Regions from separate parts of the Streptomyces sp. NPDC046805 genome, predicted to be linked through region 2. Evidence: riboswitches for the same ligand, from Rfam matches in the RefSeq annotation. Region 2 holds a riboswitch; the other holds the start of a gene.
The links. Region 2 has a riboswitch for cyclic di-AMP ahead of ABZ910_RS18060 (C40 family peptidase). Riboswitches for the same ligand answer to the same signal wherever they lie in the genome.
Positions count from the first base shown of each region.

Region 1: linked by a shared signal. The riboswitch ahead of ABZ910_RS20745 (transglycosylase family protein) and the one ahead of ABZ910_RS18060 (C40 family peptidase) in region 2 are both predicted to bind cyclic di-AMP.

Region 1 covers NZ_JBEYYC010000018.1:81,333-88,716, forward strand. The annotation lists gene ABZ910_RS20720 (NAD(P)/FAD-dependent oxidoreductase) at 1-675, opposite strand, end outside; gene ABZ910_RS20725 (Ppx/GppA phosphatase family protein) at 1,123-2,064, opposite strand; gene ABZ910_RS20730 (DUF501 domain-containing protein) at 2,061-2,630, opposite strand; gene ABZ910_RS20735 (septum formation initiator family protein) at 2,669-3,145, opposite strand; gene eno (phosphopyruvate hydratase) at 3,278-4,564, opposite strand; gene ABZ910_RS20745 (transglycosylase family protein) at 4,817-5,518, opposite strand; cyclic di-AMP (ydaO/yuaA leader) riboswitch at 5,523-5,691, opposite strand; gene ABZ910_RS20750 (transglycosylase family protein) at 5,875-6,885, opposite strand; gene ABZ910_RS20755 (cytochrome P450) at 7,129-7,384, shown strand, end outside.
Region 2 covers NZ_JBEYYC010000015.1:71,061-78,444, reverse strand. The annotation lists gene ABZ910_RS18090 (adenosylmethionine--8-amino-7-oxononanoate transaminase) at 1-1,001, opposite strand, end outside; gene bioB (biotin synthase BioB) at 994-2,199, opposite strand; gene ABZ910_RS18080 (8-amino-7-oxononanoate synthase) at 2,347-3,474, shown strand; gene ABZ910_RS18075 (DUF397 domain-containing protein) at 3,569-3,793, opposite strand; gene ABZ910_RS18070 (helix-turn-helix transcriptional regulator) at 3,803-4,672, opposite strand; gene ABZ910_RS18065 (ATP-binding protein) at 4,885-5,343, shown strand; gene ABZ910_RS18060 (C40 family peptidase) at 5,362-5,835, opposite strand; cyclic di-AMP (ydaO/yuaA leader) riboswitch at 5,839-6,019, opposite strand; gene ABZ910_RS18055 (hypothetical protein) at 6,380-6,688, opposite strand; gene ABZ910_RS18050 (ATP-dependent Clp protease proteolytic subunit) at 6,696-7,331, opposite strand.

The DNA.
Region 1 (7,384 bases), on a different contig from region 2:
GCCGTACTGGCCGAGCTTGGGGCCGACTTCGGGGAGGATCTTGTCCGCGGCGTCGACGAGGATGAAGCGCATGTCGTCGCGGGACACGTTCTTGTAGTACTTGGCCGCATCGCGCGCCATGTCCTCGACCTCACCGATGGTCTCCGCACCCGCGAAGCCACCGCCGACGAAGACGAACGTGAGGGCCTTGCGGCGGATGTCCTCGTCGGTCGTCGAGTCGGCCTTGTCGAGCTGCTCGAGGACGTGGTTGCGCAGGCCGATGGACTCCTCGATGCCCTTCATGCCGATGCCCTGTTCGGCGAGGCCGGGGATCGGGAAGGTGCGGGAGACGGCGCCCAGCGCGACGACCAGGTAGTCGAAGGGCAGCTCGTACGCCTCGCCGACCAGCGGGGCGATGGTGGCGACCTTGCGGTCCTGGTCGATGGTGGTGACCCGGCCGGTGAGGACCTCCGCCTTCGGCAGCACGCGTCGCAGCGGGACGACGACATGGCGAGGGGAGATGTTGCCGGCGGCGGCTTCGGGGAGGAAGGGCTGGTAGGTCATGTACGACCGCGGGTCGACGACCGTGACGGTCGCCTCGCCGTAGCGCATCTTCTTGAGGATGCGCCGAGCCGCGTACAGGCCTACGTACCCACCGCCTACTACGAGGATCCTGGGACGCTCCGTGGTGCTCATGCCATCGAGTATCCACCCGGTCCTGAGGGGTCGCTCGTGCGCCCCTTCACAAGCATGGGTACACCCTGTGTTAAACTCCGCGGCTCACGTGACCCAGATCATGCCGACGACAGGGAACCAACACGTCGAATACGCCATTGCCAATGGCCCCTGAGCTGCCCATCCATCGGATCGGGCCTCCCGCAGGGCCCCCTGACGGACCCTCGTCGACACCCTCCCGAAGCACCCCCGAAACGCTCTCCTGAGCACCCCCTCAAGGCCATTGAGCCCCCCTATGGGTCAATCGGCGGCTCCGATCGCCCAACGCGGCCGAATTCCTTGTGAAGAACTTCACGAAGGTTTCCGACGAGGTGTCACCAGCGGCGCTCTGAAAGCCGTCGGCCGGCGGCGAATCGGGTTCGCCGCCGGCCGACGGTTCAAGGGTCGAGGCCCTGTTCGGCTGCCTGTTCAGGCCACCGACCAGGCGATGCCGTCGAGGATGTCGTGCTCGCTCACGACGACCTCCTCGGCGCCGATCCGCTCCATGATGGCGAGCAGGACGAGGGCGCCCGCGCCGATGACGTCGACGCGGCCGGCGTGCATGGACGGGACGGCCGCCCGCTCGGCGTGCGTGGAGTGCAGCAGCCACTCGGTGATCTCGCGGACGCGGTCGTGGGAGATCCGGGAGTGGTGGATGCGGGTGGAGTCGTACTCGGGCAGCTCCTGCGCGATCGCGGAGACCGTGGTGACCGACCCGGCGAGGCCCACCAGCGTGTGCGCCTCGCGCAGCGGCACGGTCTCCTCGGCGAGGTCCAGGGCGGCCTCGATGTCGGCCCTTATCGCGGCGATCTGCTCCTCGGTGGGCGGATCGGAGACGACGCCCTCGTGCACCAGGTGCCGCTCGGTCATCCGCACACAGCCGACGTCGACGGAGCGCGCGGCGCGCACATGGTCGTCGCCGACGACGAACTCGGTCGAGCCGCCGCCGATGTCCACCACCAGGTAGGGCTTGGTCAGGTCGTCCCTGCCCGCCAACTCCTTGGTGGCGCCGGTGAAGGAGAACTCGGCCTCCCGGTCGCCGGTGATGACCTCGGGCTCGACGCCGAGGATGTCGAGCACGCCCCGCACGAAGTCGTCGCGGTTCTCGGCGTCCCGGGAGGCGGAGGTGGCCGCGAAACGGAGCCGCTCGGCGCCGAGTTCCTTGATGACCTGCGCGTACTCACGGCAGGCCGCGAAGGTCCGCTCCAGCGCCTCGGGGGCGAGCCGTCCGGTGCGGTCGACGCCCTGTCCGAGCCGCACAATGGTCATCCGCCGGTCCAGCTCGACGAGCTCGCCGGTCTCCGGCTCCACGTCGGCGACCAGCAGCCGGATCGAGTTCGTACCGCAGTCGATGGCGGCGACACGGGTCACTGGGCGTCCTCCTCAGCGGCGGTGGTGGTGGTGTCGGTGCAGGCGTCGTCCGAAGCGAGCGTCACGCAGGCGCCCTTGCGCCACCACTCCGGCAGCATCGCGAGGGCCTCGTCACCGAGGGGGTTCACCCCCGGGCCCGCGGCCAGCGAGTGGGCGACGAGCACGTGCAGGCACTTCACCCGGTCCGGCATGCCGCCGGCGCTCGGGAAGCCCTTCAGCTCCTCGATCTCGTCGCGGCGCCGGATGTAGTCCTCGTGCGCGGCGCGGTAGGCGGCGGCCAGCTCGGGGTCGTTCTGCAGCCGTTCCGTCATCTCCTTCATGACGCCCCCGGCCTCCAGCGTGCCGATGGCCGAGTTGGCCTTCGGGCACGTCAGGTAGTACAGCGTCGGGAAGGGCGTGCCGTCGGGCAGCCGCGGGGCCGTCTCCACGACGTCCGGCTGCCCGCACGGGCACCGGTGCGCGATCGCCCGCAGCCCGCGCGGCGGACGGCCGAGCTGCTGCTTGAAGGCCTCGACGTCCGCGTCGGTGGGCTCGGTGCGCGGAGTGGGCGGCGGAGGCGTTTCCATGACTGTCTTCAGGCTGTCTTTCTCTGGGTCTGTCGGTGTCACTGGTCGGAGGCGTCGGACTTGTCGACCCCGTCCCAGACGTTGGCGTACCAGGGGCGGTCGGTGGCTCCCAGGTCGGTGCGCGCCTTCCTGGCCGTGCTCGGGTCGATCACGACGTAACCGGTCTCGCCGGGCATCACATAGTGCAGCCGCTGCCGGATCTGCTGCTCCGCGTACGCGTCGTCCTGCCACCGCGCCTTGAGGTCGCGCAGCTGCTCGACCCGCTCCTGGGCCTGCTGCCGCTGCCGCTGGAGGTCTGCGATCTCGGCCCGCTGCGACACATACTGCCGCATCGGATAGGCCAGGGCGACGATCAGCGAGCACAGGACGAGCGCCAGCAGCGCCGCACGGCCGGTGAGCCGGGAGCGGCGGGCCTGGCGCTTGGTCTGGGAGCGGTAGACGCGGGCCGCCGTCTGCTCACCGAGCAGCCGCAGCCTGGTCGCGGTGGAGAACCGGTCCCGGTCCTTCACGCCCATGTTCCCCGCCTCCCGTGTCACGCGCGTACGTCCCCGCACACGGTACGGGACCGGTACGGGGACGTACGTACGACTGGCGAAGCCTTACGCCTGGTTTGGTCAGCCGCTGGATCAGCGGCCGTGCGGGAAGGCTCAGCCCTTGAAGCGCGGGAAGGCGCTGCGGCCGGCGTACACCGCGGCGTCGTCGAGGATCTCCTCGATGCGCAGCAGCTGGTTGTACTTGGCGACGCGGTCCGAGCGGGCCGGGGCGCCGGTCTTGATCTGGCCGCAGTTCACCGCGACGGCCAGGTCGGCGATGGTGACGTCCTCGGTCTCGCCGGAGCGGTGGGACATCATGCACTTGAAGCCGTTGCGCTGGGCCAGCTCGACGGCGTCCAGGGTCTCGGTCAGCGAGCCGATCTGGTTGACCTTGACGAGCAGCGCGTTGGCGGAGCCCTCCTCGATGCCGCGGGCCAGGCGCTCGGGGTTGGTGACGAAGAGGTCGTCGCCGACGATCTGGACCTTGTCGCCCAGCTTCTCGGTGATGACGTTCCAGCCGGCCCAGTCGTCCTCGAACAGCGGGTCCTCGATGGAGACGAGCGGGTAGTCCGCGACGAGCTGCTCGTAGTACTCCGTCATCTCGGCGGCGGAGCGCTCCTTGCCCTCGAAGAGGTACTTGCCGTCCTTGTAGAACTCGGAGGCGGCCACGTCGAGCGCGAGGGCGATCTGCTCACCGGGGACGTACCCGGCCTGCTTGATGGCCTCGAGGATGAGGTCGAGGGCCTCGCGGTTGGAGCCGAGGTTCGGGGCGAAGCCGCCCTCGTCACCGAGGCCGGTGGACAGACCCTTGGTCTTCAGGACCTTCTTCAGCGTGTGGTAGACCTCGGCGCCCCAGCGCAGGGCCTCGGAGAAGGACTCCGCGCCGATCGGGGCGATCATGAACTCCTGGATGTCCACGTTGGAGTCGGCGTGCGAGCCGCCGTTCAGGATGTTCATCATCGGCACCGGCAGGAGGTGCGCGTTCGGGCCGCCCAGGTAGCGGAACAGCGGGAGGTCGCTGGCCTCGGAGGCGGCGTGCGCGACGGCGAGGGAGACGCCCAGGATGGCGTTGGCGCCGAGCGAGCCCTTGTTGTCGGTGGCGTCCAGGTCGAACATCGCCTGGTCGATCAGGCGCTGCTCGGTGGCGTCGTAGCCGACGAGCTCCGGGCCGATCTGCTCGATCACGGCGAGGACGGCCTTCTCGACGCCCTTGCCCTGGTAGCGGTTGGGGTCACCGTCGCGGAGCTCGATGGCCTCGAAGGCGCCGGTGGAGGCGCCGGACGGAACGGCGGCACGACCCGTGCTGCCGTCGTCGAGGCCGACCTCGACCTCGACCGTGGGGTTGCCTCGGGAGTCCAGGATTTCCCGGGCTACGACGACGTCGATGGACGGCACGAGCATCTCCTTCTTGGATGTGACGCTGAAAGTGCGGGGCACATGGGCCGTGTCGGCCCTGGCTGTGCCTTGCGACTAGAGCCTAACCGCCCGGGGGTCCCGGTCGGCCGACCGACCGCCCCATGGACACGACGGCGACCGTACATATTGTTTCTGGGCGGAACAAAGGGGGGGCTGAAAGAAGCCCGGAAAGCCCCCGCCCCGGCGCGTACGGGGGAAAACGCGCCGGGGCGGGGAGTCTGAGGGGCCGCCTGCTCCTTACTTCAGGTGCAGCTGCTGGCCCGGGTAGATGAGGTTCGCGTCCTCGATGATGTCCTTGTTCAGCTCGAACAGCTTCTTCCAGCCGCCCTCGACCTTGTGCTTCTCGGCGATCGAGCCGAGGGTGTCGCCCTTGACGACCTTGTACTCGCCGTCGCCCTTCTTGACCTTCTTGCCGGTCGGGGTGGTGACGGTCTTGCTCGCGGCCGGGCGGTCGGTGGAGCGGGTGGCCGCCTGCGGCTCACTGGCGTGGGCGGTGGCGGTGGTGTCCGTGCTGCCGGTGCTCGTGCTGCCGGAGGAGGAGGAGGAGGCGGTGCCACCGCTGTACGGGGTGCTGGTCAGACCCGTGCCGCAGTTCGGCCAGGCGCCCTTGCCCTGGGCGGCGAGGACCTTCTCGCCGATCTCGATCTGCTGGGCCTTGGTGGCCTTGTCGGCGGTGGCGGCGTACTGCGTGCCGCCGTACGCGGCCCAGGTGGAGGCGGAGAACTGCAGACCGCCGTAGAAGCCGTTGCCGGTGTTGATGGACCAGTTGCCGCCGGCCTCGCACTGGGCGACGGCGTCCCACTGGGAGGCGGTGGCGGCGGAGGCGTTGCCGGACGCCATCAGCGGGGCGGCGACAGCGGCGCCGGCGACACCGGCGAGCGCGAGAGCGCGGGTGGCCTTGGACGGACGGCGGTGCGTGCCCTTGCTGGAAAACAGCATGGATCGATCCCCTCACCGACGCCTGCGAGGTGAGCTGTCGGGTTCGGGCCGGTTGAGTTGCCCGGCCACGTCCCTCGCGGGACATGGCTTCACCCCAAGCCGGTCGCGGCATCAACTGCCGGTTCCGGCACTTACCTTGGGTCCCCCGCTCCTGCCTACGGCGCTTGACGCGTCGACTGTTCCCGTACGGCCGCTGGCAGGACTCGGCGTAGCGGCAGCCGGGGCTCGTGGTGACGAGCGGACTTGACCGTAGGCACGCGATCCGCGGAATTCCAAAGACGATCAGGGCTTCTGAGAGTCATCCCACACTTTCGCCAAACGGGACATTTGGCGACGAAGCGGGGCGCCAACTCCCGCTACTTCGCACCCTTTTCGCCACCGATGTGGAGGGTCTGACCGGCGGCGATCCGGTTCGGGTCGGAACCGACGGCCTTCTTGTTGGCGCCGTACAGCGCCCGCCATCCGCCGTCCACGTCAAGGGAGTCGGCGATGGAGGCGAGAGTGTCGCCCGCCTGGACGGTGTAGGCGTGCCGCGCGGAGGAGTCGGCGGAGTCACCACTCGCCCGGTTCGCCCCATTTTCGTCCGCACTGTCGCCCCGATGGCGACCGCCGCCACCGATCGCCCCGGTGTCGACCAGACTCCAAGAGCTACCGCTCTGCCATTCGTTGTCCGAATCGTCGGCTTCAGGGCTCGCCGTGTGCGAGCTGCCGTCGTTCCATGCGCCACTGGAACCGGCCGGTGCGGACTTCCCGGTCTCGACAGGGCCGCCGGAGCCGGTGGAACCGCTCTCGGCGCCGGCACCCGCGTCGGCATCCGTCGACGGGGACGCGGACGACGCGGACGACGAGCCCTCGGACGAGGAGCCGGACGAAGACCCGCCCGACGTCAACGCGCCGATCAGACCGGACGAGCCGTGCCCACCCGAGGAGCCGGAGCCGGAATGGGACGAACCGCCCCCGGAGACGCCGGTGTCGACATGGACCGACCCCGACTTGCTGCTGAGCCCGGCGAGCAGGGCGCACGTGGCCCAGTGGCCCGTCCCCTGGTCGGCGAGCATCTTCTCGGCGACGGCTATCTGCTGTGAACGGCTGGCCTCGTCGGGGCTCGAGGCGTAGTGGCCACCGCCGTACTTGTCCCAGTCCTCCTGGGAGATCTGCAGACCGCCGTAGTACCCGTTGCCGGTGCTGGCGCTCCAGGAACCCCCGCTCTCGCACTCGGCCACCCGGTCCCACGTGGTGCCGTCTGCCGCGTTCGCGCTGGCCGCACCCAGAAGCGGGAGGGCGAGGGCGGAGCCGGTCACTCCGGCCGCGACGAGGACAGCCGGTGCCTGACGAGGGCGACGGTGACGACCGTTCCCGGAGATCATGCGGAAGCCTTTCGTGCGACAGCAGTGCCCGGCGCCACGAGTGAAGCGGAGACGCCGTGTTGACGAGTGAACGTATCGGCAGACGATCGCCCGTCACAAGTCAATCCCGCGCGGATCACGTGAAGATCACAGCGCTCACCCATAATTGCTCGCCAGTCGCCTTTATCCGGATACCGCGGGCTCATTCGCCTCCCCGTCCCGGCGCCCGCGCGCGCACGCACCGGCTCCGGTTACGGTCGTTCCGTGAACGGCCCGAACACCGCCCCCGAACTCTTCACCTGGGAGTTCGCCAGCGATCCCTACCCCGCCTACGCCTGGCTGCGCGAGCACGCCCCGGTCCACCGGACCACGCTGCCCAGCGGCGTCGAGGCATGGCTGGTGACCCGGTACGCCGACGCGCGCCAGGCCCTCGCGGACAAGCGGCTGTCGAAGAACCCCGAGCATCACGCCGAGGACGCGCACGGCAAGCACAAGACCGGCATCCCGGGCGAGCGCAGCG
Region 2 (7,384 bases):
CCGAGCAGCAGCTCGATCGACGCGCAGGCCACGGCAGCCGCCAGCGGATTGCCCATGAACGTCGGGCCATGGGCCAGCACCGGTACGTCGCCCCGCGAGATGCCGTCGGCCACCCGTGACGTGCACAGCGTCGCGGCCAGGGTCAGGTAGCCGCCGGTCAGGGCCTTGCCGACGCACATCACGTCCGGGGTCACCGCCGCGTGCTCCGCCGCGAACAGCGCGCCCGTACGCCCGAAGCCGGTCGCGATCTCGTCGAACACCAGCAGCACGTCGTGCGCGTCGCACGCCTCGCGCAGCACCCGCAGATAGGCGGGGGAGTGGAACCGCATCCCGCCCGCGCCCTGCACCACCGGCTCGACGATGACCGCGGCCAGCTCGCCGGCGTGCCGCCCGATCAGCTCGTGCAGATGCTCCGCGTACGACTCCTCGTACTCCGCGGGCGGCGCGTCGGCGAACACCTGGCGCGGCAGCACCCCGGTCCACAGCTCGTGCATCCCGCCCTCGGGGTCGCACACGGACATCGGCTGCCACGTGTCACCGTGGTAGCCGCCGCGCCAGGTCATCAGCCGCCGCTTCTCCGGACGGCCGAGCGAACGCCAGTACTGCAGGCACATCTTGACCGCGACCTCGACCGACACCGAGCCGGAGTCGGCGAGGAACACATGCTCCAGCCCTTCGGGCGACATGTCGACAAGGAGCTTTGCCAGGCGTACGGCGGGCTGGTGCGTGAGCCCGCCGAACATCACATGGCTCATTCGGCCGAGCTGCTCGCGCGCGGCCTCGTTGAGCACCGGGTGGTTGTAGCCGTGGATCGCCGACCACCACGACGACATGCCGTCGACGAGTTCGCCCGAGCCGTCCGCGAGCCTCAGCCGGACGCCGTTCGCCGACTCCACGACGAGCGGTTCGGCACGTCCCGGCATCGGGCCGTACGGATGCCAGACGTGCCGCCGGTCGAGTTCCAGCAGTTCCGGGACGCTGAGGCCGGGCAGGTCAGGCATTGGGTGCGAGGTCCGTTCCGGCGCCGCGGCGGCGGACGGCGACGAGATCGGTACGCGCCTCGCCCGCCTGCGAAGCCGCAGCGGGAACGGAGCCGCAGACCCCGCCGCCCTCGTGCTCGTGCGACCCGCACCCGGCTACGGCGTCCGATCCGCATCCCGCCCCGGCATGCGATCCGCAGCCGCCCGCGACCGCCGCCCGGTGCTCCGGAAGCGTCACCTCGCCGGCGCCCTCCACCTCGAAGCCGGCGTCGGCGATCATCTCCAGGTCGGCCCTGCCCGCCTGGCCTTCGCTGGTGAGGTAGTCGCCGAGGAAGATCGAGTTGGCCAGGTTCAGCGCGAGGGGCTGCATGCTGCGCAGGTGCACCTCCCGGCCACCGGCGATCCGCACCTCGACGTCCGGGCAGACGAACCGCGTCATCGCGAGGATGCGCAGACAGCGCTGCGGGGTGAGGTTCCACTCCTTGGCGAGCGGGGTGCCCTCGAACGGGATCAGGAAGTTCACCGGCACCGAGTCCGGGTCGAGATCGCGCAGCGAGAAGACGACGTCGACCAGGTCCTCGTCGCTCTCGCCCATGCCCGCGATCAGACCGGAGCACGCGGACAGACCGGCCGCGTGCGCCTTCTGCACCGTGTCCACCCGGTCGGCGTACGTGTGCGTGGTCGTGATGTCCGCGTACGTCTCCTCGGAGGTGTTGAGGTTGTGGTTGTACGCGTCCGCACCCGCCTCGCGCAGCCGCTCGGCCTGACCGTCCGACAGCAGGCCCAGGCAGGCGCACACCTCGACGCCCTCGTTCTGGCCCTTGATCGTCTTGATCGTCTCGGAGACCCGGTCCACGTCCCGGTCCGTCGGACCGCGCCCGCTGGCCACCAGACAGACCCGCTTGGCTCCCCCGGCGAGGCCCGCGGCCGCGGCCTGGGAGGCCTCGTCGGGCTTGAGCCAGGTGTACTTCAGGATGTCGGCCTTCGACCCGAGGCGCTGCGAGCAATAGGAGCAGTCCTCCGGGCACAGGCCGGACTTGAGGTTGACCAGATAGTTGAGTTTCACCCGCCGGCCGAACCAGTGCCGTCGCACCTTGCCGGCCGCGGCCACCACGTCGAGCAGGTCGTCATCGGAGGTGGCGAGTACGGCGAGCGCTTCCTCGCGGGTCGGCAGCTCGCGCCGAAGCCCCTTGTCCACCAGCGTGTTCAGCAGGTCCATGAGGCCCGATCCTGTCCTACGGGACCGCCCCAGGCCAAGGAGGGACCGCACAACGGACGCGGTTCGACGTGTGGGTATTGCCACACCCTGGGTGGCTGGGCGTGCGGCTAGTGTCTGTTCATTGCCTACAAATTCCGCGGAGGAGCCATGGCGTTCGGCTGGATCGACGACCAGGCGCAGCAGCGCCGCCGCGCCGGGCTCGTACGGTCCCTGCGGCCCCGCGCCGCCGACTCGTCGCTCCTGGACCTCGCGAGCAACGACTACCTGGGGCTGGCCCGCCACCCCGAGGTCGTCGAGGGGGCCGCGGCCGCCGCGCGCGCCTGGGGCGGCGGTTCCACCGGGTCCCGGCTGGTCACCGGCACCACCGAGCTCCATGCCGAGCTGGAGCGCGAGTTGGCCGGCTTCTGCGGCTTCGAGGCGGCCCTGGTCTTCTCCTCCGGATACGCCGCCAACCTCGCCGCGGTCACCACGCTGGGACCGCACGGCTCGCTGATCGTCTCCGACGCCGGCAACCACGCCTCCCTCATCGACGGCTGTCGCCTGGCCCGCGGCGCAACCCAGGTCGTCGGGCACGCCGATCCGGACGCCGTGGGCAAGGCGCTGGACACGCACGAGGGGGCGGCCGTCGTCGTGTCCGACACGGTGTTCTCCGTCGACGGGGACGCGGCGCCGCTGGCCGAGTTGGCCGCGGCGTGCCGGGAGCGTGACGCCGGGCTGCTCGTCGACGACGCCCACGGACTCGGCGTCCTCGGCGACGGCGGCCGGGGAGCCGCGTACGCGGCCGGACTCGCGGGCGCCGACGACATCGTGGTCACGGCCACCCTGTCCAAGTCACTGGGCAGCCAGGGCGGGGTCGTGCTCGGTCCCGCGCACGTGATCGACCACCTGGTCAACGCGGCACGGACGTTCATCTTCGACACGGGCCTCGCCCCCGCCGCCGCGGGCGCGGCCCTGGCGGCCCTCAGGCTGCTGCGCGGACAGCCGCGGCGGGCGGCGCGGGCGCGCGAGGTGGCCGCCGACCTGTACGCACGCCTGACCGCCGCCGGTCTGGAAGCGGTACGGCCGGACGCCGCGGTGGTCTCCGTGCGGGCGCCGTCCCCGGAGGCGGCCGTGCGCTGGGCGGCCGACTGCCGAGGGGCGGGCCTGGCCGTGGGCTGCTTCCGTCCTCCTTCCGTGCCCGACGGGATCTCACGGCTCAGGCTGACCGCCCGCGCCGACCTGTCCGAGACCGAGATCGCACGCGCTGTGCGTGTGATCGGCGAAGCGCGACCATGAGTCGGCGTGACACGGCCGTGCGTCGCGGGTCGGGGAACGGGTCAGCGGGGGCAGTCGGGTCGGGCTGCGTGGGGTTCGGTCGGGGCGTGCGGGGTCACCGGAACGCGCCGACGAACTCCGTCCAGCTCCGGGGAGAGAAGAGCAGCGCGGGTCCGGCGGGGTCCTTGGAGTCGCGTACGGCGAGCAGCCCGGTCCAGGGACCGCGGCGCGGCCGAGCCGTCTCCACGCAGTTGTTGGCTCCGGTGCTGTAGCTGCTGCGCAGCCACCGCACACCGTGCAGATCGGTACTGGTAGGTACGTTCCGAGGCAGTGCGGACATGGTGCCTCCTTACGCGCCGTCACCTATCCCGGCGATGTAATCCAACGAGTCCTCAGGTGAAAGGGCGTGGATCTGAAGGGTGTTGAAGGCCTCCGTATAGGCCTGGAGGACTTCTTTCCGCTCGAGGTAGAGGCTACTCGTCAAGTGGTCGAGAACAACTACATCCAGATCAGATGTGCTCGGAAATGAGAAGATAACGAAAGGGCCGGTGATGCCGATGTGTGCGCCGGCCGCGAACGGCAGGACCTGAAGCCTTACTTGGGGCAGTCGCCCCGCCTCCATCAGCCTGTTCAGTTGCCCCGCCATGACCTCCGGCCCGCCCACCTGCCGTCGCAGCACCGCCTCGTCGAGGACGGCGGTCAGTTCCAGCGGAGGGTCCGCGCGCAGGACCTCCTGCCGGGCCAGTCGCACCTCCACCAGGGCGTCCAGCCGGTCGTCGGGCTCGTCGTCCGGCCCGCCCACGGCCGCCCACGTCACCGCCCGGGCGTACGCGGGTGTCTGCAGCAGCCCCGGGACCACCGACGTCTCCAGCGTGCGCATCGCGCTCGCCTGAGACTCCAGGCTGATGAAGTCGCGGTAGGCGGGTGGCAGTACCCCACGGTACGCGTGCCACCAGTGGTGCCGGCCGCCACCGTCCTCGGAGTTCGCCAACGCCAGGAGTAACTCCCGTAGTTGGCCGTCCGTCACACCGTAGGCGTCCAGGAGTAACCGCACATCGGCCGATTTCACGCCACTGGCGCCCGTCTCGATGCGGCTCACCTTCGACTGGTGCCAGCCCACCAGGCGGGCCGCTTCGCCGCTCGTGAGGCAGGCGCCGGTGCGCAGGGTGCGCAGTTCGGCGCCCAGTTTCCGCCGGCGCACCGCGGGACCATGCTGCATGGGCTCCTCCTTACTCCCTTCAAGCCTCCCAAATACGGTCTGCCGTCGCAGAGTTCACCGCTTTGAGCGACAGATATATGCATATCTCGGTGGATCGGCACCGTGACCGGCACGGCGGTGGCAGTCTGACGGCGAAGCACCAGTGCGGGACCGTACGCGAACCATCCGCTCCGTGTCGGACTACGGTCCCGTGGGAAAGGGACGACGTCGCCATGGCAGACCATCTGGAAGCATCCGTCACTCTGCCGAGCGATCCCGCCTCGGTCTCCGCGGCCCGCTCCTTCGTGCTGGGGACGCTCGCGGAGTGGGGCCTGCCCTCGGACACGGAAGCGGCCGACACCGTCCGGCTCATCGTCTCCGAACTCGCCACCAACTCCGTGCAGCACACCTTCGGGCAGTCGCCCACCTTCAGGGTGGACATGATGCTCGTCCGTGACGAACACCTGCGCATCGGCGTCACCGACAGTCACCCGCGGTTCCCGAAGAGACTTCCCGCGGCCGTCCAGCAGGACAACGGGCGCGGCATGGTCATCATCCGCTGGCTCGCCGCCGAATGCGGTGGCAAGCTGCGCATCCGCCCCACCCGCGAGGGCGGCAAGACCGTCTCCATCCAACTCCCCTGGACGGTACCGGCCGAGCCGGTGACCGCCGCGGGACAGCAGGAGCCGTAGGACAAGAAAAAGGCCGGGTCAGCCGACCCGGCCGTACCAGACGCTCCTCGTCCAGATCTTCTGGAGTTTCACCACGTCCCCGGTTTTCGGGGCGTGCCAGATCCTTCCTTTCCCGGCATAGATGCCGACGTGGTAGACGCGTGAGCCCGAGTGGAAGAACACCAGGTCCCCGGCCCTGCGATGGCGGGCCGACACATGGTGGGTCCTGTTGTACTGCTGGGCCGCCGTACGCGGCAGGCTCTTGCCCACCTTCTTGAACGAGTACAGCGTGAGCCCGGAACAGTCGAACCTGCCCGGTCCGGTGGCGCCCCATCGGTACGGGGAGCCCTTCTTGGAGGCCGCGATCTGGAGTGCCTTGGTCGCCGTGGCGGCGGCCGCGGCCTCGGAGGCCATGCCCGGCACCACGATCGAGCCGCCCACGGCGGCGAGAGTGAGGGCCGAGGCCGTGCCGGCCCGGGCCACGAGAGACGGGACGCGATTGAGCGCAATCATGCGCAACCCTTCGTCAGCCGCCTGTGAAGGATGACCTGTCGGATTCGGGCTGGCGAAGTTGCCCGGCCGCGTTGCCGCGGCTTCACCCCAAGGGCTGCGCACAGCGGACCGGTGTCCGCTGGGCGACCCGTCTTGCTCGGGTCCTCCACTCCTGCCGATCCACTGCCGTCGACCGGTCATCCGGGCGGCGGCAGGACTCGGCGTCCGCCCGGACCGCCCCGCCGCGGTGGCGGGGGCTTGTCGTCAGACAGGGATCTTGACTCACTGGAGTCCGAATATCCCAATGGAACCGGGTATGTGAGGAATGCGTCACTATTGGCCCGTTCGGGTGGATACCCGGGTGCCCGCATACCGGGCGAGGAGTCGACGTACCCCCGGACCAGCGCGGAAGCGCTCGGCGCGCTCCTCGCGCGCGCGTCCCGTGCAACCCGCGATGCCCCGAAAAAAGTCGCTCGTCTACGCCGAACAGGGGTACGTCGTTCGGGCCGTTTGAACTCGGGCCCGGAGGCCCGGACCGGGGTGGCGACCGGGCCGGTGTTCTTCGTCAGCCCGAGCCGTCCGACGGCACGGTCACGCGGGCGGTGCGGCGTTCGCCGTCCAGCACCCGCAAGGCACATGCCAGGGTGGCCGCGTGCAGCTCCGTCTCGCCCCGCTGGTGCATCAGGCTCAGCGCGTCACGGAGTTCCACCGCCTTGCGGACCAGGGCCTGGGCGGCCCGCAGTCCGCCGTACGTGCCCGCGTTCTGCGCCGGATTGATCCGGCCCAGCAGGTCGACCACGTCGAGGTAGCGGTCGATCAACTCGCCCTCGGCGCACGTGAGAGCGGGCAGCGGCGGCAGTTCGGGTGGCAGCATCGGCGGCTCACCTCGAATCCGGTGTGCCGCGCGAGGCCTTGCGGCTGGTGATGATCCCGTCCACCAGGCCGTACTCCAGCGCGCCCTGGGCGTCCAGGATCAAGTCCCGTTCGAGGTCCTCGTGCACCTGCTCCGGGGCGCGCCCGGTGTGCCGGGAGAGCATGTCCTCCAGAAGGGCGCGGACCCGGGTCAACTCCTCCGCCTGGATGACCAGATCGCTGGGCTGCCCCCGCACCGGCTCGGGCAGCGACGGCTGCTGGATCAGCATCCGCGCCCCCGGCAGCGCGAACCGCTTGCCCGGCGTGCCGGCCGCGAGCAGCACCGCCGCCGACGAGCCGGCTTGGCCCAGGCAGATCGTCTCCACGTCACAGCTGACGTACCGGATCGTGTCGTAGAGGGCCGCCATCGCGCTGAACGAGCCGCCGGGGGAGTTGACGTACAGCGAGATGTCCCGGTCCGGGGAGTCGTGTTCGAGGTGCATGAACTGCGCCATCACGTCGTTCGCCGACGTGTCGTCGATCGGCGTGCCGAGGAAGACGATCCGCTCCTCGAGCAACTTCGAGTACGGATCGAGCGTGCGCTGACCGGAGCTCGTGCGCTCGGTGAACTCGGGCAGGACGTAGCGGGCGGCTGGTCGAGTCATGACATACCCCTCCTCGCGGCAGAGCCGACTCCGGCAGAGGTCTGCGCGCGCTC